Regions from separate parts of the Embleya sp. NPDC059213 genome, predicted to be linked through region 1. Evidence: riboswitches for the same ligand, from Rfam matches in the RefSeq annotation. Region 1 holds a riboswitch; each other region holds the start of a gene.
What was found. A riboswitch is a leader RNA that binds a small molecule or an ion and turns the genes downstream of it on or off. The one in region 1 is predicted to bind cobalamin.
Positions count from the first base shown of each region.

Region 1 (4,219 bases):
GGCCTGTGGTCCGGGGCCACCGACCGGCACTTCGCCCGGCCCGGGAACCGGTTCTGGCCCGCGCTGTACGCGAGCGGGTTCACGCCCCGGCTGCTCGCGCCGACCGAGCAGCAGCGGTTGCTCGCACTCGGCCTCGGCATCACCAACGTGGTGGCCCGCACCACCGCCCGCGCGGACGAGTTGACCAAGGACGAGTACCGGGCGGGCGGCGCGGCGCTCACCGCCCGGGTGCACGCGTACCGACCGGCCTGGCTGGCGGTGCTGGGCATCGGTGCGTACCGGACCGGCTTCGGCCGGCCCAAGGCGGTGGTCGGCCGGCAGCCCGAGACGATCGGCGACACCGGGATCTGGGTGTTGCCCAATCCCAGCGGCCTGAACGCGCACTGGACGGCGGCGGCGCTGGCCGAGGCGTTCGCCGAACTGCGGGTGGCGAGCGATCCGGACCCGGGCCCGGATTCGGCGGCCCCACCCGGACCGGGCGGCGCGCCGCCCGCGTGACGGGCGGGTCGGGTCCGTTTCGACGACCTGTATCCGAGTCGACACGTCAACCGACCGAGTGGCATCACCCGGTTGGTGGTTACTTCACGCCGTCTTGCACGGTTGGGTCGGCATGAAGATCCTGCGAGCCCCGTTCGGGCCGTGGCCCACCGAGACGTTCGAGACCCCCGTTTACGAGGCGTTGGTCGCCGAGTGGCGCGACTCGGGTCGGGAGGTGCCGCGACCGGTGGACCGACCGCACGACCGACCGGCCCGGCACGCGCGCCCGGCCCGGCCCGGGCCGCGCACCGGTCGCCCCTGATCCGCGCACCGCGCGTCCCACGCGTCCCGGGGCGAACCACCCCACCGCCGCCCCGGCGGCGGTCCGTGGTACGTCGAGAATCGCGACACGACACAACACCTGGGGGTGCGACGACCACCCCGCCACTACATATATGCTCTGCGACGTAGCTGGTTCGCCGTTCCGAGTTCAGCGGAACGGCGAGGCAAGAGGGAACCCGGTGCGAAGCCGGGACTGCCCCGCAACGGTGAGCGGGAACGAACGTCGTCCTGGAGCGCCGAACGCCGAGAGGCATTCGGGGCCCGACGACCATGGGGAACTCCGCGGTCCGCCGAGCACGTCGTGCCCGGTGGTGCCCCGGCATGCCCGCGAGTCCGAATACCTGCCGGCTGCCCGTGCCCTCGGGCGCGGGGTCACTGTACGTACGAGCTCGCGAGGAGAGAGCACGTGACCGTTGTGGACAGCGTGGGCACGACCCGGATGCGGATCGACGAAAGCCCCGAGGAGCAACTCGCGACCCTGGTGCGCACCCAGGCGCGCGATCTGCCGGAGGTCGATCCGGATCGGGTCGTCCGCCGGGTCGTCGCGGGTCTGAACGAGGGCGCGGACCGGGCCGCCGCCGCGGACCTGGCGGTGCGTACCGCCGCCGAACTGATCGCCGAGGAGCCCGGCTACTCGCGGCTCGCCGCGCGCCTGCTCGCCGGCCGGATCGCCGACGAGGCGTTCGAGGCCGGCGCCGGTTCGTTCAGCGCCGGCATCGCGCTGGGCCGCCGGGAGGGCATCATCGGCGCGGAGACCGCGGCGTTCGTCGCCCGGCACGCCGCCGAGTTGGACGCCGCCGTGGACGTCGAGGGCGACCGCCGGTTCGAGTACTTCGGCCTGCGCACCGTGTACGACCGCTACCTGCTGCGCCACCCGGTCTCGCGCAAGGTGGTCGAGACGCCGCAACACTTCCTGCTGCGCGTCGCATGCGGCCTGGCCCAGGAGCCCGGCGAGGCGATCGGCTTCTACCGGCTGATGTCCTCGCTGGCCTACCTGCCCAGTTCGCCGACGTTGTTCAACTCCGGCACGGTGCACACCCAGATGTCCTCGTGCTACCTGCTCGACTCGCCCAAGGACGAGCTGGAGTCGATCTACGAGATGTACGGGCGGATCGCCCGGCTGTCGAAGTTCGCCGGCGGCATCGGTGTGGCCTGGTCGCGGGTGCGTTCGCGCGGCTCGCTGATCCGGGGCACCAACGGGCACTCCAACGGCATCGTGCCGTGGCTCAAGACGCTCGACTCGTCGGTGGCCGCGGTCAACCAGGGCGGCCGGCGCAAGGGCGCGGCCTGCGTCTACCTGGAGACCTGGCACCCGGACATCCTGGAGTTCCTCGAACTGCGCGAGAACACCGGCGAGGACGCGCGCCGCACGCACAACCTCAACCTGGCCAACTGGGTGCCGGACCTGTTCATGCGCCGGGTCGAGGAGGACGGCGTCTGGTCGCTGTTCGACCCGAACGAGCTGCCCGAACTGCCGGACCTGTGGGGCGCCGAGTTCGACAAGGTCTACGAAGCCGCCGAGCGGGACGGCCGGTTCGTCCGGCAGTTGCCCGCCCGCGACCTGTACGCCCGGATGATGCGCACGCTCGCGCAGACCGGCAACGGCTGGATGACCTTCAAGGACGCCGCCAACCGCACCTGCAACCAGGCCGCGGAGCCGGGCAACGTGGTGCACCTGTCCAACCTGTGCACCGAGATCCTGGAGGTCACCAGCGACGGCGAGACGGCCGTGTGCAACCTCGGCTCGGTCAACCTCGGCGCGCACGTGGTCGCCGGGGAGGGCATGGACTGGGACAAGCTGCGCGCGACGGTCCGCACCGCGGTGGTCTTCCTGGACCGCGTGATCGACATCAACTACTACCCGACCGAGCAGGCCGCCGCGTCCAACCCGCGCTGGCGTCCGGTGGGTCTGGGTCTGATGGGCCTGCAGGACGTGTTCTTCACGCTCGGCCTGCCGTTCGACTCGGCCGAGGCGCGCGAGTTGTCCACGCTGATCTCCGAGGAGATCTACCTCACCGCGCTGGAGACCTCCTCGGCGCTCGCCGAGGTGCACGGCCCGCACCCGGCCTACGCCGAGACGCACGCCGCGCGCGGTCGGCTCCAGCCGGACCTGTGGGAGGGCGTGTACCCCACGCAGACCAAGCGCTGGGACGCGCTGCGCACCCGGGTGGCCGAGCACGGGTTGCGCAACTCGCTGCTGGTGGCGATCGCGCCGACCGCGACGATCGCCTCGATCGCGGGCGCCTACGAGTGCATCGAGCCGCAGGTGTCGAACCTGTTCAAGCGCGAGACGTTGTCCGGCGAGTTCCTCCAGATCAACGCCTACCTGGTGCGCGAGCTCAAGGCCCGCGGCCTGTGGACCCCGCAGGTCCGCGACCGGATCAAGCGTGCCGAGGGCTCGGTCCAGGGCATCGCCGAACTCCCGGCCGACGTGCGCGAGTTGTACCGCACCGCGTGGGAGCTTCCGCAGCGCGCGCTGATCGACCTGGCGGCGGCTCGTTCGCCGTACATCGACCAGTCGCAGTCGCTGAACCTGTTCATGGCCGACCCGACCATCGGCAAGCTGTCCTCGATGTATCGCTACGCGTGGTCGACCGGCCTGAAGACCACGTACTACCTGCGTTCGCGCCCCGCGACGCGGATCCAGCAGGCGACCGTGCCGGCCCAGGCGGCGGCCGCACCGGTCGAGGAGATCTCGGACCTCGAGGTCATCGCCTGCTCGCTGGAGAACCCCGAAGCCTGTGAGGCGTGCACGTGAGCCTGCTCGATCCCGGAATGAACCTCACGCTGCGTCCGATGCAGTATCCGGACTTCTACGAGAAGTACCGCGCGGCGATCCGCAACACCTGGACGGTCGAAGAGGTCGACCTGCACAGCGACCTCGCCGACCTGGACAAGCTCAGCCCGGCCGAACGCCACCTCGTGCAGCGCCTGGTCGCGTTCTTCGCGACCGGTGACACGATCGTGGCGAACAATCTGGTGCTGAACCTGTACCGGCACATCAACTCGCCCGAGGGCCGGTTGTACCTGTCGCGGCAACTCTTCGAAGAGGCCGTCCATGTGCAGTTCTACCTGACCCTGCTGGACACCTACATGCCCGACCACGAGGAGCGCGAGCAGGCGTTCGCCGCGGTCGAGCACATTCCCTCGATCCGGCGCAAGGCGGAGTTCTGCTTCCGCTGGATCGACTCGGCGATGGGCCTGGACCGGCTCGAATCGCGGGAGGACCGGCGGCAGTTCCTGCTCAACCTGATCTGCTTCGCGGCGTGCATCGAGGGCCTGTTCTTCTACGGCGCCTTCGCCTACGTCTACTTCCTGCGCTCGCGCGGGCTGCTCAACGGTCTCGCCTCGGGCACCAACTGGGTCTTCCGCGACGAGTCCGCGCACATGGACTTCGCCT
Region 1 is NZ_JBHZAV010000071.1:36,846-41,064, forward strand. It holds gene mug (G/U mismatch-specific DNA glycosylase) at 1-498, shown strand, start outside; gene ACFXMF_RS25275 (hypothetical protein) at 611-799, shown strand; cobalamin riboswitch at 933-1,183, shown strand; gene ACFXMF_RS25280 (ribonucleoside-diphosphate reductase subunit alpha) at 1,259-3,577, shown strand; gene ACFXMF_RS25285 (ribonucleotide-diphosphate reductase subunit beta) at 3,595-4,219, shown strand, end outside.

Region 2 (4,219 bases), on a different contig from region 1:
CCGACTCCCCCCGGCCGACCTGCCGGCCGCCTGGCGCCACAACAACCATGCGAAGAACGGCGCTCCGAGCCCGGCGGTGACGACGCCGACGGGGATCTCCTGCTCCGGGAGCACCGAGCGCGCCACGATGTCGCTGCCCACGAGCAGCGACGCGCCCACGAGTGCGGACATGGGCAGCAGGAGGGCATGGCGCGGGCCGCACACCAGGCGGACGACGTGCGGCACGACCAGACCCACGAACCCGATGACGCCGGTATTGGCGACCAGACATGCGGTCACCAGCGCCGCCGCGGCGATCAGGGCCCAGCGGGTGCGTTCGACGTGCACACCGACGGAACGAGCCGCGGTCTCGCCGAACGCGAACGCGTCGAGGTCCCGGGCGGCCGCGACCATCGCCACCGTGCCGAGGACGGCCACCACGACCAGGAAAACGGCCGTGTTCCACCGCACCCCGGCCACCGAGCCCAGCGTCCACTCCATGACGCCGCGGGCGGCGTTGCGGTCGCCGAGGACGAGCACGACGAACGAGGTGTACGCGCCGCACAACTGCCCCACCGCGATGCCGGCCAGCACGGTCCGCGAGGCCGGCAGGGTCCGGCTGTGCGCACCGGCGAGGGTCAGCACGACCAGGACGGCGAGCAGGGCACCGACGAAGGCGGCGGCCGGGAGCGCGCCGATCACCGCGGTGCCGGAGACTCCGACACCGAGGACGATCACGGTGACCGCGCCGACGGCGGCGCCGTTGGAGATCCCGAGCAGGTAGGGGTCGGCCAGGTCGTTGCCGGTCAGGGTCTGCAACACCGCGCCGCACACCGCGAGTCCCGCGCCCGTCGCGGCGGCCCCCAGGACGCGGGGCAGCCGCAGTTGCCAGATGATCCGGTCGTCCAGCGCCGTGACGTCGGAGCCACCGAGACCGAGTCGGCGCAGCACCACGTCGGCCACGACGTGCGGCGGCTCGTGGACCGATCCCACGGCGAGGCCGAGCAGCACGGTGGACAACAGCAGTACGGCGGCGACGGCCAGGGCCACCGCCGCACGGCTCGCGCCCGCGAGCCGTGCGGCGGGACGATCCGTCACGGTCACGGACGCCGGTCGCATTAACACATACAACTACACACCAGAACACGACGGCACCGTCGGCGAGCAGCACGCCGGGGGTCGACTCGGAGAACGGCACGACCACGTACGCACGGCGCTGGACGGCCTTGAGCTTGTTCAGCACGGGGTCGTGTTCGAGATAGTCGATCTTGGACTGTGCGGTGTCCCAAGCGGCGTCCGCGAGCACGATGGCGTCCGGGTCCGCCGCGACCACCTGCTCCCAACTCGTGGTCTTCCAGCCACCGGCCAGCGTGTCGAAGACGTTGCGGGCGCCGACGGCGTCGAGCACGAGCTGGGGTCCGCCGTGGCCCGCGCCGACGTACGGGGTTTTGGTACCCGAGTCGTACCAGAGCACGTTCAGGCCCTTGCCCGCCGACTTGGCCGTGACTTCGGCAAGTTGCCGCTTCTGCGCGTCCCGGATGGCGGCGGCGCGCGGTGCGACACCGAACACCTCGGCGACATCGCCCAGTTCGTCCCACACCGTCTGGAAGGACGCCGACGCCTGCTGCTTGCTGTCGGCGCACCCCAACGGCGACAGGTAGGTGGTGATGCCCTGGGAACCCAGTTCGTCCCGCGTGCCCGCCACCTTGTCGGTGAAGGCGCTGGAGTAGGAGGCGTAGAGGAAATCCGGGCGCGCCGCGAGGAGTTTCTCCTTGGACGGATACTTCTCGGAGAGCACCGGGACGGTGTCGTAGGCCGCCTTCCATCGCGCCGGGACCGCGTCGTCGAGGTACGCCGTCCCGGCCATCCGGGTCTGTAGATCGAGAGCCAGGGCGACTTCGGTGGCGCCCTGGTTGAGGGTGACCAACCGGGCCGGCGGTGACGTCACGGTGGTGGTGACGCCGCACCTGCTCACGCTCACCGGCGTCGAGTGGCTGCTCCCGGCCGCCGCGGCGGGCTTGTCGGCCTCGGGCGCACCCGTGCACGCGCCGAGCGCGCCGACGAGCAGGATCGCCACGGCAGCGAGGCCGGAGCGCGTGGAACGCGGGGCGCGCGCCGGAGGTATGAAACGTTCGAATCGAAACGGGCGCAGGGCAGCGCGGGGCATGTGTTCTCCAACCCTCGTGGAACATGTCGCGCCGTGGCCGGTCTCCTGGCTTCCGCATCGACGTTCCGCAGCCGGCCTTCCCGGTTGGCTCGTTCCCGATCCACCCAGTGACCCCGACCGCTGTGGGAGCGGTCGGCGAGGGCCGCGGGACTCCGCGGCTACAGTGGCGAGGGCCGCGCCGGCATTCGACCGGCTTCCCGTACACCACGGCGGCGATAGGCTACCAAACCGCTCGTCGTGCCTCGTCGGCGCTCACGCCCACCGACGCCGGCCGGGTCCTCTCGGGACCGGCAACCCGCTCCGCGCCTGGACCCACGGGTGGAACAACGGGTGGAGACGCGGATGGATCCGAAGGTGGGTCCCTGCGGCGGAGGTCGCCTACGGGGCATGGCCGTCCTGGGAGTTGCGCTCGTCGGGCTCGTGCTGCGGATGCTGCTTGCCCAGGCCGTCGCGCGCGACGTCCAAGCGGCCCGGATGCGGGCCGAGTCGGAGGAGGTGATACTCCCCCATCCGGCGCATCGCCCGGAGCCGCACGGGGCGGCGCTACCGCGTGTGGAGGATGTCCGCCTCGCCGGACGTGGCATGCACCCGCACCCGGTGCGGTGCGGCCGGATCCCGGGCCACGTCGACCTTGACCGAGCCGTGCTCGCTGCTCGCGTCCGTCGCGTAGACGGTGCCGGCCGGCAGCCGGACCCGGGCGTTGTCGCCTTCGGCGTCGACCCGATCGGGTGGCGCGGCGAAGGACAGGTCCACCGCGTCCCGGTCGGCCCGGGCGACGACCGTACGCGTGGTCAACCGCTCGCCGCGGATGCCGCCTTGTGCCGTCCGCGCGTCCAGATCGCCGGACAGGCCGGTCAGCGTGACCTGCCCCGAGGTGGTGCCGACCCGGACCGCGAGCCCCGGCGGCACCCTCACCTCGTAGGAGACCTGCGCGCTGCCGCTCACGGTGTGCCGCAGCGTGAGCGTGCCCTCGGCCGACACGTGTTCGGTTGCGGGTTCGGCGGTGCCGAAATGCTTGATCTCGGTGACCCGCACCGACCCGGGCCCGCCCTGAACCACCTGCACCCGGCCCGCTCCGCCGACGATCACGAGCCGGGTGAGCGGCGCGTCGATGGTGTACTGCGCCCGGCGGGTGGTTGCCTGAGACGGCGAGTCCGGTTCGGCACACGCGGATCCGCCCAGCAGGAGGCCGGTGAGCACGCACAGGCGCACCGGGCGACCGAGTGCGCGGCCGGCGAAAGATGGTGAACGCTTGGGCCACATGGGAGTTCTCGTCCTGATCGGAGTCGGCGAGCACGAGCTCGTGGGCACGAGTGCGGCGGCGGACCGGAGTCGGCGTCGCACTACTGTGCCCCGATCGCGGTGAGGACCGGGATCCGTGCCGCCCGGCATGCGGGGAGCAGCGCCGCGAGCACACCCACCACTGCGGATCCGGCTGCGATCACGGCGAGCGTCGACCACGGGACGGCGAGCACCTCCAGGCCCTGATCGGCCAGTCCGCGCCGGGCGGTCACTCCCCAGCCGACGCCCAGCAGCAGTCCCAGGAGCGTGCCGTACGCCGACAGTGCCACCGATTCGGCCCGGACCATGCGCCGGATCTGCCCGTGCGAGGTGCCGATCGCCCGCAACAGGCCGATCTCCCGGGTGCGTTCGAGCACCGACAGGGTGAGCGTGTTGACCACGCCCAGGGCGGCGATCAGGATCGCCAACCCGAGCAGCGCGTAGACCAGGTCGAGCACCCCGTCGATTCCGGCCCGGATCACGTTCTTGTACTCCTCCCGGTCGCGGGCCCCGGCCTGGGGGAACGGTGCCAGGGCCCGGGCCAGGCTCGCCTTCAGCGCGGCTCGCTCGGTGCCCGGCGCGGCGTCGACGAAGATCATCGCCTCCTGCGCGCCCGGCGCGATCCGGGCCAGTGTGTCCAGGTCGGTCAGCGGTGCGTCCCGACGGCCGATCGACCGACCCGCCGGGTCCGGCGCCCGCAGCGCACCGACCGTCACGGTGGCCTCGGCGCCGACGGGGCCGCGCAGACGCACCGGGCTGCCGACGGACAGCCGCAGGCCGGCCGCGTATCCG
Region 2 is NZ_JBHZAV010000054.1:3,415-7,633, reverse strand. It holds gene ACFXMF_RS21105 (FecCD family ABC transporter permease) at 1-1,083, opposite strand, end outside; partial or broken gene ACFXMF_RS21100 (ABC transporter substrate-binding protein) at 1,250-1,846, opposite strand; cobalamin riboswitch at 2,164-2,389, opposite strand; partial or broken gene ACFXMF_RS21095 (DUF2975 domain-containing protein) at 2,531-2,647, shown strand; gene ACFXMF_RS21090 (hypothetical protein) at 2,690-3,409, opposite strand; gene ACFXMF_RS21085 (ABC transporter permease) at 3,490-4,219, opposite strand, start outside.
Region 2: it holds a riboswitch for cobalamin, as region 1 does, so the genes downstream of both, ACFXMF_RS21100 (ABC transporter substrate-binding protein) here and ACFXMF_RS25280 (ribonucleoside-diphosphate reductase subunit alpha) in region 1, are expected to answer to the same signal.

Region 3 (4,219 bases), on a different contig from region 1:
TGTCACCCGGATGCGCGGCGGCGTGTCCGATGGATCACCCGCTCGGCCGGATCCGGAGCGCGCCCCGGGGGCCGAGCGGGCGATCGTACGCGGTCAGTGTGCGCCGTCACGCCCGCGCGCCGACGACCCGATCCGGACCCGGGTCGGTTGCGGCGGCTTGTCGTGGAAGACGCAGTCGCCGCACGTACCGCCGCCGGGAATCCGGTAGTACAGGCAGCACGTGGTGCGCCGGAACGCGCCCAGGGCGCCGTGCAGCCCACTCCCTCGCAGCAGGCCCGTGGCCAACAGACCGTCGGCGAACGACCGGGTCGTCGTCACGAGTTCCGGCTCGTCCGGCGCCGGGTGCCGGTGCAGCACCCGGGCCGCACCCACCAGCGCCGACGCGGCGTTGCCGGCCAGCAGGCGCTCCGCGATCGGCACCACCGCCCGAGTGGCCCGGGCCAGCGGCACCAGGTGCGCGGTCATCACCGCGGCGTACACCCGGTCGATCCCGGCCCGGTCCGCGAGCACCGGCGTCGGGATCGGATCCGGCGCCCACAGTTCGATCGCACCGCTCGCCGGGAAGCGCCAGTGCGTCCGGACCGGGTCCAGGTCCGGCACGACCCGACCGAGCACCGCCGCGCCGAGCGCCACCGACCACAACCGCGAGGCCACGCCCAGGTACAGGATCGACGCGGCGACCCGCGGCTCGTCGGTGCGCAACCGGCCCCGCACGTACTCCACCCGGGCCGCCCACGCGTCGGGCGCGGCGCGGTCGTACAACTCGACCAACGGCCGAAAGCCCGCGCCGTCGGCGATCGCTCCGGTCCGCAGCACGAAGTAGGGCCCCACCTCGGCGACTCGGGCCATCGCGTCGCCGACCTCGGGCCGTGCCGCCGAACCGCTCAGCGGTTGTCGCCCGGACGCCACAGCAGATCACCCGCGCCACCCGCGTCGGCCCGTCGGGCGAGCACGAACAGCAGGTCGGACAGCCGGTTGAGGTAGCGCGCGGTGAGCGGGTTCACCGTCGCGGACCCACCCGCCGCCGGTTCGTCCGCCTCGATCAGCGCCCAGGTCGAACGTTCGGCGCGCCGGGCCGCGGTGCGGGCCACGTGCAGCAGGGCCGCGGCGGGGCTGCCGCCGGGCAGGACGAACGAGCGCAGCGTGGGGAGTTCCGCGTTGAACGCGTCGCAGTGCTCCTCCAGCCGGGCCACGTCGGCCTCGGTGATCCGCAGCCGGGTGTCGCCTTCGGCGATCGGCGCGCACAGGTCCGCGCCGACGTCGAACAGGTCGTGTTGCAGTTGGGCCAACACCGCACGGGTCTGCGGCTCCGGGTCGCCGAGCGCGAGCACGACCCCGATCGCCGCGTTGGTCTCGTCCGTGTCGGCGTAGGCCGCCAACCTCGGATCGGTCTTGCGCGTCCGGGAGTTGTCGCCCAGCGCGGTGGTACCGGCATCGCCGGTACGGGTGTAGATCCGGCTCAGTACCAAGGACATGGCGCAGCACCGGCCTCTCTCGGGGAAATCCGCCCCGGTTGGTGAGGTGGCGACGACGTGAGTCTCCTGGCTCTCGGCTCTTCGCTCCTCCCGGCCTTCCCACCCCGTCGCGGGGTCGTGGCCGGTGTGGGAGTCGCTCCCCGATCACAGTGGCGGGACCGCGTCGGATTCACACCGACTTCCTCGTACCGCCGTCGCATAGCGCCTCCCACCATGACACGCGCGCCGGGCCGGGTCCACTGTCGGGCCCGGTCGGTCCACGCTTGTGGGTGAAGCTCGCCGCCGCTCCGCGTGCCGCGTCGCGAACCGGTGGGCACTGCGCACAGGATCGGGGTTCGAGAGCGGCTCCCTCGGCCGGCATCGGATCCGGCGGGCGCCGGCCGACCCATCCCAGATCCGGCCGTGTCCGGACCAGAGTGCCGGAGGATTGTGTGGCCACGGTTTCCGGAACACCCGAACCGGCCGTCCGGATGCGTCGAGTCGGTGTGGTGCTCGTGTGGTGCGCGGTGTTGTTCGGTGTGGGCGCCGGGTGCCCCGCCGTTGCCGTGGTGCCCATCCCGTCGCTGCCGCCCGTGGTCGCCGGCCCGGCCGGCGACTCCGCTCCGGGCTCGCGTGTCGACCGGGTACGGCCGAACGGCGGGTTCGCAGCGCCGATGCCGGCCGCGCCGCGGGCCGTCACGGATCGGGTCGGCACTCGCGCCGGGCAGTCGGTGGACGTCCCGGTGCTGGCCGGCGACACCGGTGAGGGGCTGGCCCTGGTGTCGCACACCAATCCCGAGCACGGTCTGGTCCTCGACGTCGAGGGCGCTCCGGACGAGGGCACGACGGAGGCCGTGTTGCGCTACACGCCGGGGCCGGGCTTCGCCGGGCGCGACGGCTTCCATTACACGATCGTCGACCGGCTCGGCCGCCAGGCCACCGCGACCGTGCGGATCGACGTGGCGGCCGATCCGGGAGCGGCGGAACGGGCGGTCGAGCCGAGGACGGGCCGGCTCGGCGTGCCTCGCGGCGTCGACGAACTGCGGGCGCCGGCGGCCGTGACGCGGCAGGGCGGGCACGATTCGGGCGGCGGGCTGTTGCTGTCGGCCTTCCTGGGCTCGGCGTTGCTCGGCGCGGGCATCCTGGGTTGGGTGGCGCACCGTCGGCCGGGGCGGCGGCAGGTGCGCTGAACGGGGTGATCGGCGGGCCGATCGCCGGGCCGGTCACCGAACCGATCACCGAAGCGATCGGGAAGCGACCGGAAAGCAGTCGGGACGCGATCACCGGGCCGTTCGCCGCGCTCGGCGCACCCGGTCAGGGCTTTCGGGCCTCCCGGGCCTCCCCGGCCTCGCGGGTCAACCGGTAGAGCCCGTACAGCACTTCGGCGATGCCGACGATCAGCAGCACGACGCCGATCTTCCCGAGCGCGATCACGGGTGTGTCGACGTCGTCCGCGAACAGCTTCAGGGCCGCGCCCACCAGCGCGCTCGCCAGGCCGGCCGTCAACGAACCGCGTGCCTTCGTCATGTTCTTCCCTCCTCCACTCGACCTGCGGACATGCCCACGAGGCTAGGTCCGGGGCCGGGGGCGGCACGCCCTCCGCGAGGACGACCCGGCGTACACACTTCGGCCCAGGCGGGGCCCGATTTCCGGCCCGCGAGCGGCTTCGGCGGACCCGGCCCGCCGAGGGCACAGGTGGGGCCGGCCCCACCCTCGGACGGTGGCCGACCCCATGGGCAGGGGCGATTCGCGCTCCTAGCGTTGGACCCGGTGCCGTACACGGGGTGGCGGCCGGATCGGCGGGAGAATCGACGTGGGCGGGCAACCGACACACGAGTGGTACACGGCGCCGGCCGAGTGGGAGGGCGCCGGCCCGCCAGCCGTCCGGCTCGACGCGGTGCGCAAGGTCCACGGCCGGGGCTCCGCGTCGGTGGCCGCCCTCGACGGGGTCGACATCACGTTCGGGCAGGGCTCGTTCACCGCCGTGATGGGCCCGTCCGGCTCCGGCAAGAGCACCTTCCTGCACTGCGCGGCCGGTCTGGACCGACCCACGTCGGGCACGGTCACGGTGGCCGGCCAGGACCTCGCCGAGTTGAACGAGAACGCGCTGACCAAGCTCCGCCGGGAACGCATCGGCTTCGTCTTCCAGGCGTTCAACCTGCTGCCCACGCTCACCGTGGAACAGAACATCACGCTGCCGATGCGGTTCGCGGGCAAACGCGCCGACCGCCGGCGTGTCGCCGAGGTGATCGCGCACGTGGGCCTTACCGACCGGGCCCGACACCGACCGCACGAGTTGTCCGGCGGCCAGCAGCAGCGGGTCGCGATCGCTCGCGCGCTCGTCGTGAGGCCCGCCGTGCTGTTCGCGGACGAGCCGACCGGTGCGCTGGACACCCGGACCGCGGCCGAGGTGCTCGGCCTGCTCCGGGAATCCGTACGGATCGACGGCCAAACCGTCGTGATGGTCACGCACGACCCGGTCGCCGCCTCCTATGCCGACCACGTGGTCTTCCTGGCCGACGGCCGGATCGCGGACCGGGTGAGCGCGCCGACGGCGGACACCATCGCCGAGCGGATGACCCACCTGGGCGCGTTCGCGGACGTGCCGGGGCCGGGCCGACCCGGGCCGATCGGCAGGGTCCGCTGATGTGGGGGCTCGCCCTGCGCACGCTGCGCTTTCGGGCCGGTGGCTTCGTGGCCACCTTCATCGCGCTGTGCTTCGGCGCGACCGTGGTGATGGCCTGTGGCGGGCTGCTCGAAACCGG
Region 3 is NZ_JBHZAV010000062.1:14,280-18,498, forward strand. It holds gene ACFXMF_RS23025 ((2Fe-2S)-binding protein) at 94-909, opposite strand; gene ACFXMF_RS23030 (cob(I)yrinic acid a,c-diamide adenosyltransferase) at 885-1,475, opposite strand; cobalamin riboswitch at 1,535-1,662, opposite strand; gene ACFXMF_RS23035 (Ig-like domain-containing protein) at 1,907-2,644, shown strand; gene ACFXMF_RS23040 (DUF5708 family protein) at 2,769-2,981, opposite strand; gene ACFXMF_RS23045 (ABC transporter ATP-binding protein) at 3,268-4,101, shown strand; gene ACFXMF_RS23050 (ABC transporter permease) at 4,101-4,219, shown strand, end outside.
Region 3: it holds a riboswitch for cobalamin, as region 1 does, so the genes downstream of both, ACFXMF_RS23030 (cob(I)yrinic acid a,c-diamide adenosyltransferase) here and ACFXMF_RS25280 (ribonucleoside-diphosphate reductase subunit alpha) in region 1, are expected to answer to the same signal.

Region 4 (4,219 bases), on a different contig from region 1:
GACCTGCTCGTCGCCTCCTGCGTCGACGGCACCGCCACCCGCACCGGCAACCCGCCGATCACCGCCGTGGACTTGCGCCCCGCCGACTATGGGCAGGCCTGCGCCGAACTCCTGTGCGACATTCTGGCCGACCGCACCCCACCCGACACCGTCCGCCTCCACCCATGGAAACTGCGCACCCGGGCCTCGACCCAGGGTGGCCACTGAACCGACCGCGTGCCGCCCGTTCGAGTGCTTCCCGCCCAAGGCCGATGCCGGCAGGCGCCGACTGCGGAACGTGCTGCGTCGCGTCAAGCCCTCCGCGCACTACGACTTGCCTTGATATCTCACGTATTGGCGCCAAATCTCGCATTGCGGCGGCAGCCCCCGGGCTCGCCCTGGTCATGACGGCCTGGTTGCTCACAGCCCACGGCACCCCGCCACCCCGCCACCAACGTCCCCACCACGGCCGCCGATTACGGTGCCCGCCGGCCGGCCTCCCGGTCCGCCGGCGACGGCAGCGGCGGCAAGTTCATCCCGGCCACCGGCAGCTCGACGACGCCCGAACCGCCCAACACGATGCAGTCCGCACTCGCCCTGGCCGCGGCCGGCGTCGAGGAGGCCACCTTCGAGGACACAGTGGACCGGCTCAAGGCTGCGGCGCCCCCGACCCGCTCGCCACCCGGCAGTCCGTATGGGGCGCGGCCGGAACCCCGTTCCCGCTGAACCCCTCCTTCACCACTCCGCTCCCCCTCCCCCGTGCGTCCCCTGACCCGGCCCCGGTGCCGGCCGCAGGCGGGGAGCCCCGAGTGTGGGGCTCCCCCTGTGGTGGAAACCGGCCGGCCCAGGCACTTCGGCACCGCGGCGAAGGGTCACCGCCGCGCCGGGTCCTCCCCACCGGTCGGAACGAACACGACACCGGATCGCGAACACCGGCCCCACCGATGCGTCGCCGGCCGTTGTCCGCGTCTTCGGCGCGTGCTCGCCCCATCCGGCTCGTGCGGTGGCTCCCCGGGGCGCCCTCGGCCGGCTAAGCTGTCGCACGCAGTCGGTTCGCCCTGCCATCCGGGTAGGCGCGTCGTAAGAGGGAACCCGGTGTGAATCCGGGACTGCCCCGCAGCGGTGAGTGGGAACGACCGCCGTCAACCAGCACTGGACCCGACTCGGGTCCGGGAAGCGACGGCCAGTAGGTGTCCGCCCTTGGCGGATGTGCCCGCGAGTCCGAAGACCTGCCACTGCCCGTGCGCCGCCGATGCGCACGGTGATCTCGGTGACCTCGTGGGCGGGTCGGCGGACAACCGGTGGGACACGTGCGGGAGTACACCGACGTGACCCGTGTGGTTTGCCATTCCCTTCGTGCCTGCGATCCGTCCCGGGATCTTGTCGACAGGCTCGCGAAGGAGAGTTCCGTGACCACCAAGTCCGCAGCCGCGGCGGCCCGTGCCACCGTGTACGGCTATCCCCGTCAGGGCCCGAATCGGGAACTGAAGAAGGCCGTCGAGGGCTACTGGGCCGGCCGCATCGATGCGCAGGCGCTTCGGGACGCCTCGGCCGAACTGCGCCGCGCCAACTGGGAACGCCTCGCCCAGGCGGGCATCCACGAGGTACCCACCGGCGACTTCTCGCTGTACGACCACGTCCTCGACACCAGCGTGGCCGTGGGTGCGATCCCGGCCCGTCATCGCGCCGCCGTCGAAGTCGACGCCCTGGACGGCTACTTCGCGATGGCGCGTGGCACGCAGGACGTGGCGCCGCTCGAGATGACCAAGTGGTTCGACACGAACTACCACTACCTCGTGCCCGAACTCGGGCCGGACACCGTCTTCGAGGCGAACTCCGCCAAACAGGTGGCCGAGTTCGAGGAGGCCGTCGCGCTCGGCCTGACCGCCCGCCCGGTGTTGGTGGGCCCGCTCACCTACCTCCTGCTTGCCAAGCCCGCGCCGGGGGTCGCGGCCGACTTCGAGCCGCTGACCCTGTTGGACCGGCTGTTGCCGGTGTACGCCCGGCTGCTCGCCGACCTGCGTGCCGCCGGCGCCGAGTGGGTGCAGCTCGACGAGCCCGCCCTGGTCCAGGACCGCAGCTTCGCCGAACTGAACGCCGCCAAGCGGGTCTACCGCGATCTCGGCGGCCGCACCGACCGGCCCAAGCTGTTGGTGGCCTCGTACTTCGACCGCCTCGGCGAGGCGCTGCCGATCCTGGCCCGGGCGCCGATCGAGGGCCTGGCGCTGGACTTCACCGGGGCCGCCGCCGCCAACCTCGACGCGCTGGCCGCGGTCGGCGGGCTGCCCGGAAAACGTCTGGTCGCCGGTGTCGTGGACGGCCGCAACGTATGGATCAACGATCTCGGCAAGTCGCTGACCACGCTCGGCATACTGCTGGGCCTGGCCGACCGGGTCGACGTCGCCGCCTCCTGCTCGTTGTTGCACGTGCCGCTGGACGCCGACGCCGAACGCGACGTCGACCCGCAGATCGCCCGCTGGCTCGCCTTCGCCCGGCAGAAGACCGACGAGATCGTCACCCTGACGCGCGGCCTCGGCCGGGGCACCGACACCATCGCGCCCCACCTCGCCGCCAACCGGGCCGACCTGGCCGCCCGCAGGACCTCCGCGCTCACCCACGACCCCGCCGTACGCGCCCGCGCCGCCGCGGTCACCGACACGGACGCGCGCCGCAGCAAGCCCTATCCCGAGCGAGCCGCGGCCCAACGCGCCCACCTGGGCCTGCCGTTGTTGCCCACGACCACCATCGGCTCCTTCCCGCAGACCGCCGAACTGCGCACCGCCCGCGCCGATCTGCGCGCGGGACGCATCGACAGTGCCGGTTACGAGGAACGCATCGAATCCGAGATCCGCGATGTCGTCGCCTTCCAGGAGAAGGCGGGCATCGACGTCCTGGTGCACGGCGAGGCCGAACGCAACGACATGGTCCAGTACTTCGCCGAACAGCTCGCCGGCTACGTGGCCACCCGACACGGTTGGGTCCAGTCGTACGGCACCCGCTACGTGCGCCCGCCGATCCTGGCCGGCGACATCTCCCGCCCGGAAGCGATGACCGTGCGCTGGACCTCGTTCGCCCAGTCGTTGTCCGACCGCCCGGTCAAGGGCATGCTGACCGGACCGGTAACCATGCTCGCGTGGTCGTTCGTTCGCGACGACCAGCCGCTGGGAGAAACCGCCAGGCAGGTCGCGCTCGCGCTTCGAGACGAAGTCGACGACCTGGAGGCGGCCGGGAGTTCGGTCATCCAGGTGGACGAGCCGGCCCTGCGCGAGACGTTGCCGCTGCGGGCCGTGGACCATGCCGCGTACCTGGCCTGGGCCACCGAGGCATTTCGGCTGAGCACCTCGGGCGTACGCGCGGCGACCCAGATCCACACGCACATGTGCTACGCCGAGTTCGGCGACATCGTGCAGGCCATCGACGATCTCGACGCCGACGTGATCAGCCTGGAGGCGGCCCGCTCCCACATGCAGGTCGCCGGAGAACTGGCCACCCACGGCTACCCGCGCGAGGCCGGACCCGGCGTGTACGACATCCACTCCCCGCGCGTCCCCGACACGGATGAGGTGGTGGGCCTGCTGCGCAAGGGCCTGGCCGCCATCCCTGCCGAGCGCCTGTGGGTCAACCCGGACTGCGGCCTCAAGACCCGCGGTTGGCCCGAGGTCCGCGCCTCGCTGGAAAACCTGGTCGCGGCGGCCCGGGAGGTGCGCACGACGCTGCCGCCCTCCTGATCAAGCTCGCCGGGGCAGGACCTCACGGTCCTACCCCGGCAGCCGTCGACGATCCGGGCCGAGGCCGCACCCAAGGCGCCGCGAGCGGCGGAGCGGCGTTCAGTCTCGGCTCGGTGCACCCTTCGGTCCGGGTGCCGGGACCTCGGCGCGGAATCGAAGGCAGTCGGCCGCCGGGCCGTCCCGCCCGGGAAGGTCCTTTGTCTTTACGGACGTTCCGGCTGTTCTTACGGACCCTTCCGTGTGTTCCTTACGGGGCTTCCGGGTGTCGTGAGTGCCCCGGTGGGCGCCGGCGGCGGCCCAGGGGGATGACCAGAGGGGTGCCCGAGACGGGGTCGTCGATGATTTGGCAGGGGAGGCCGAAGACGTCCTCGACCAGTTCCGGCGTCACGATGTCGCGGGGTGGTCCGACGGCGAGGACCGTGCCCTCGCGCATGGCGATGATGTGGTCGGCGTAGCGGCAGGCGTGGTTGAGGTCGTGCAGGACCGCGACGAGGGTGTGGCCGTCACGTTCG
Region 4 is NZ_JBHZAV010000001.1:46,374-50,592, forward strand. It holds gene ACFXMF_RS00220 (LacI family DNA-binding transcriptional regulator) at 1-207, shown strand, start outside; cobalamin riboswitch at 1,048-1,213, shown strand; gene metE (5-methyltetrahydropteroyltriglutamate--homocysteine S-methyltransferase) at 1,389-3,707, shown strand; gene ACFXMF_RS00230 (ABC transporter ATP-binding protein) at 3,955-4,219, opposite strand, start outside.
Region 4: it holds a riboswitch for cobalamin, as region 1 does, so the genes downstream of both, metE (5-methyltetrahydropteroyltriglutamate--homocysteine S-methyltransferase) here and ACFXMF_RS25280 (ribonucleoside-diphosphate reductase subunit alpha) in region 1, are expected to answer to the same signal.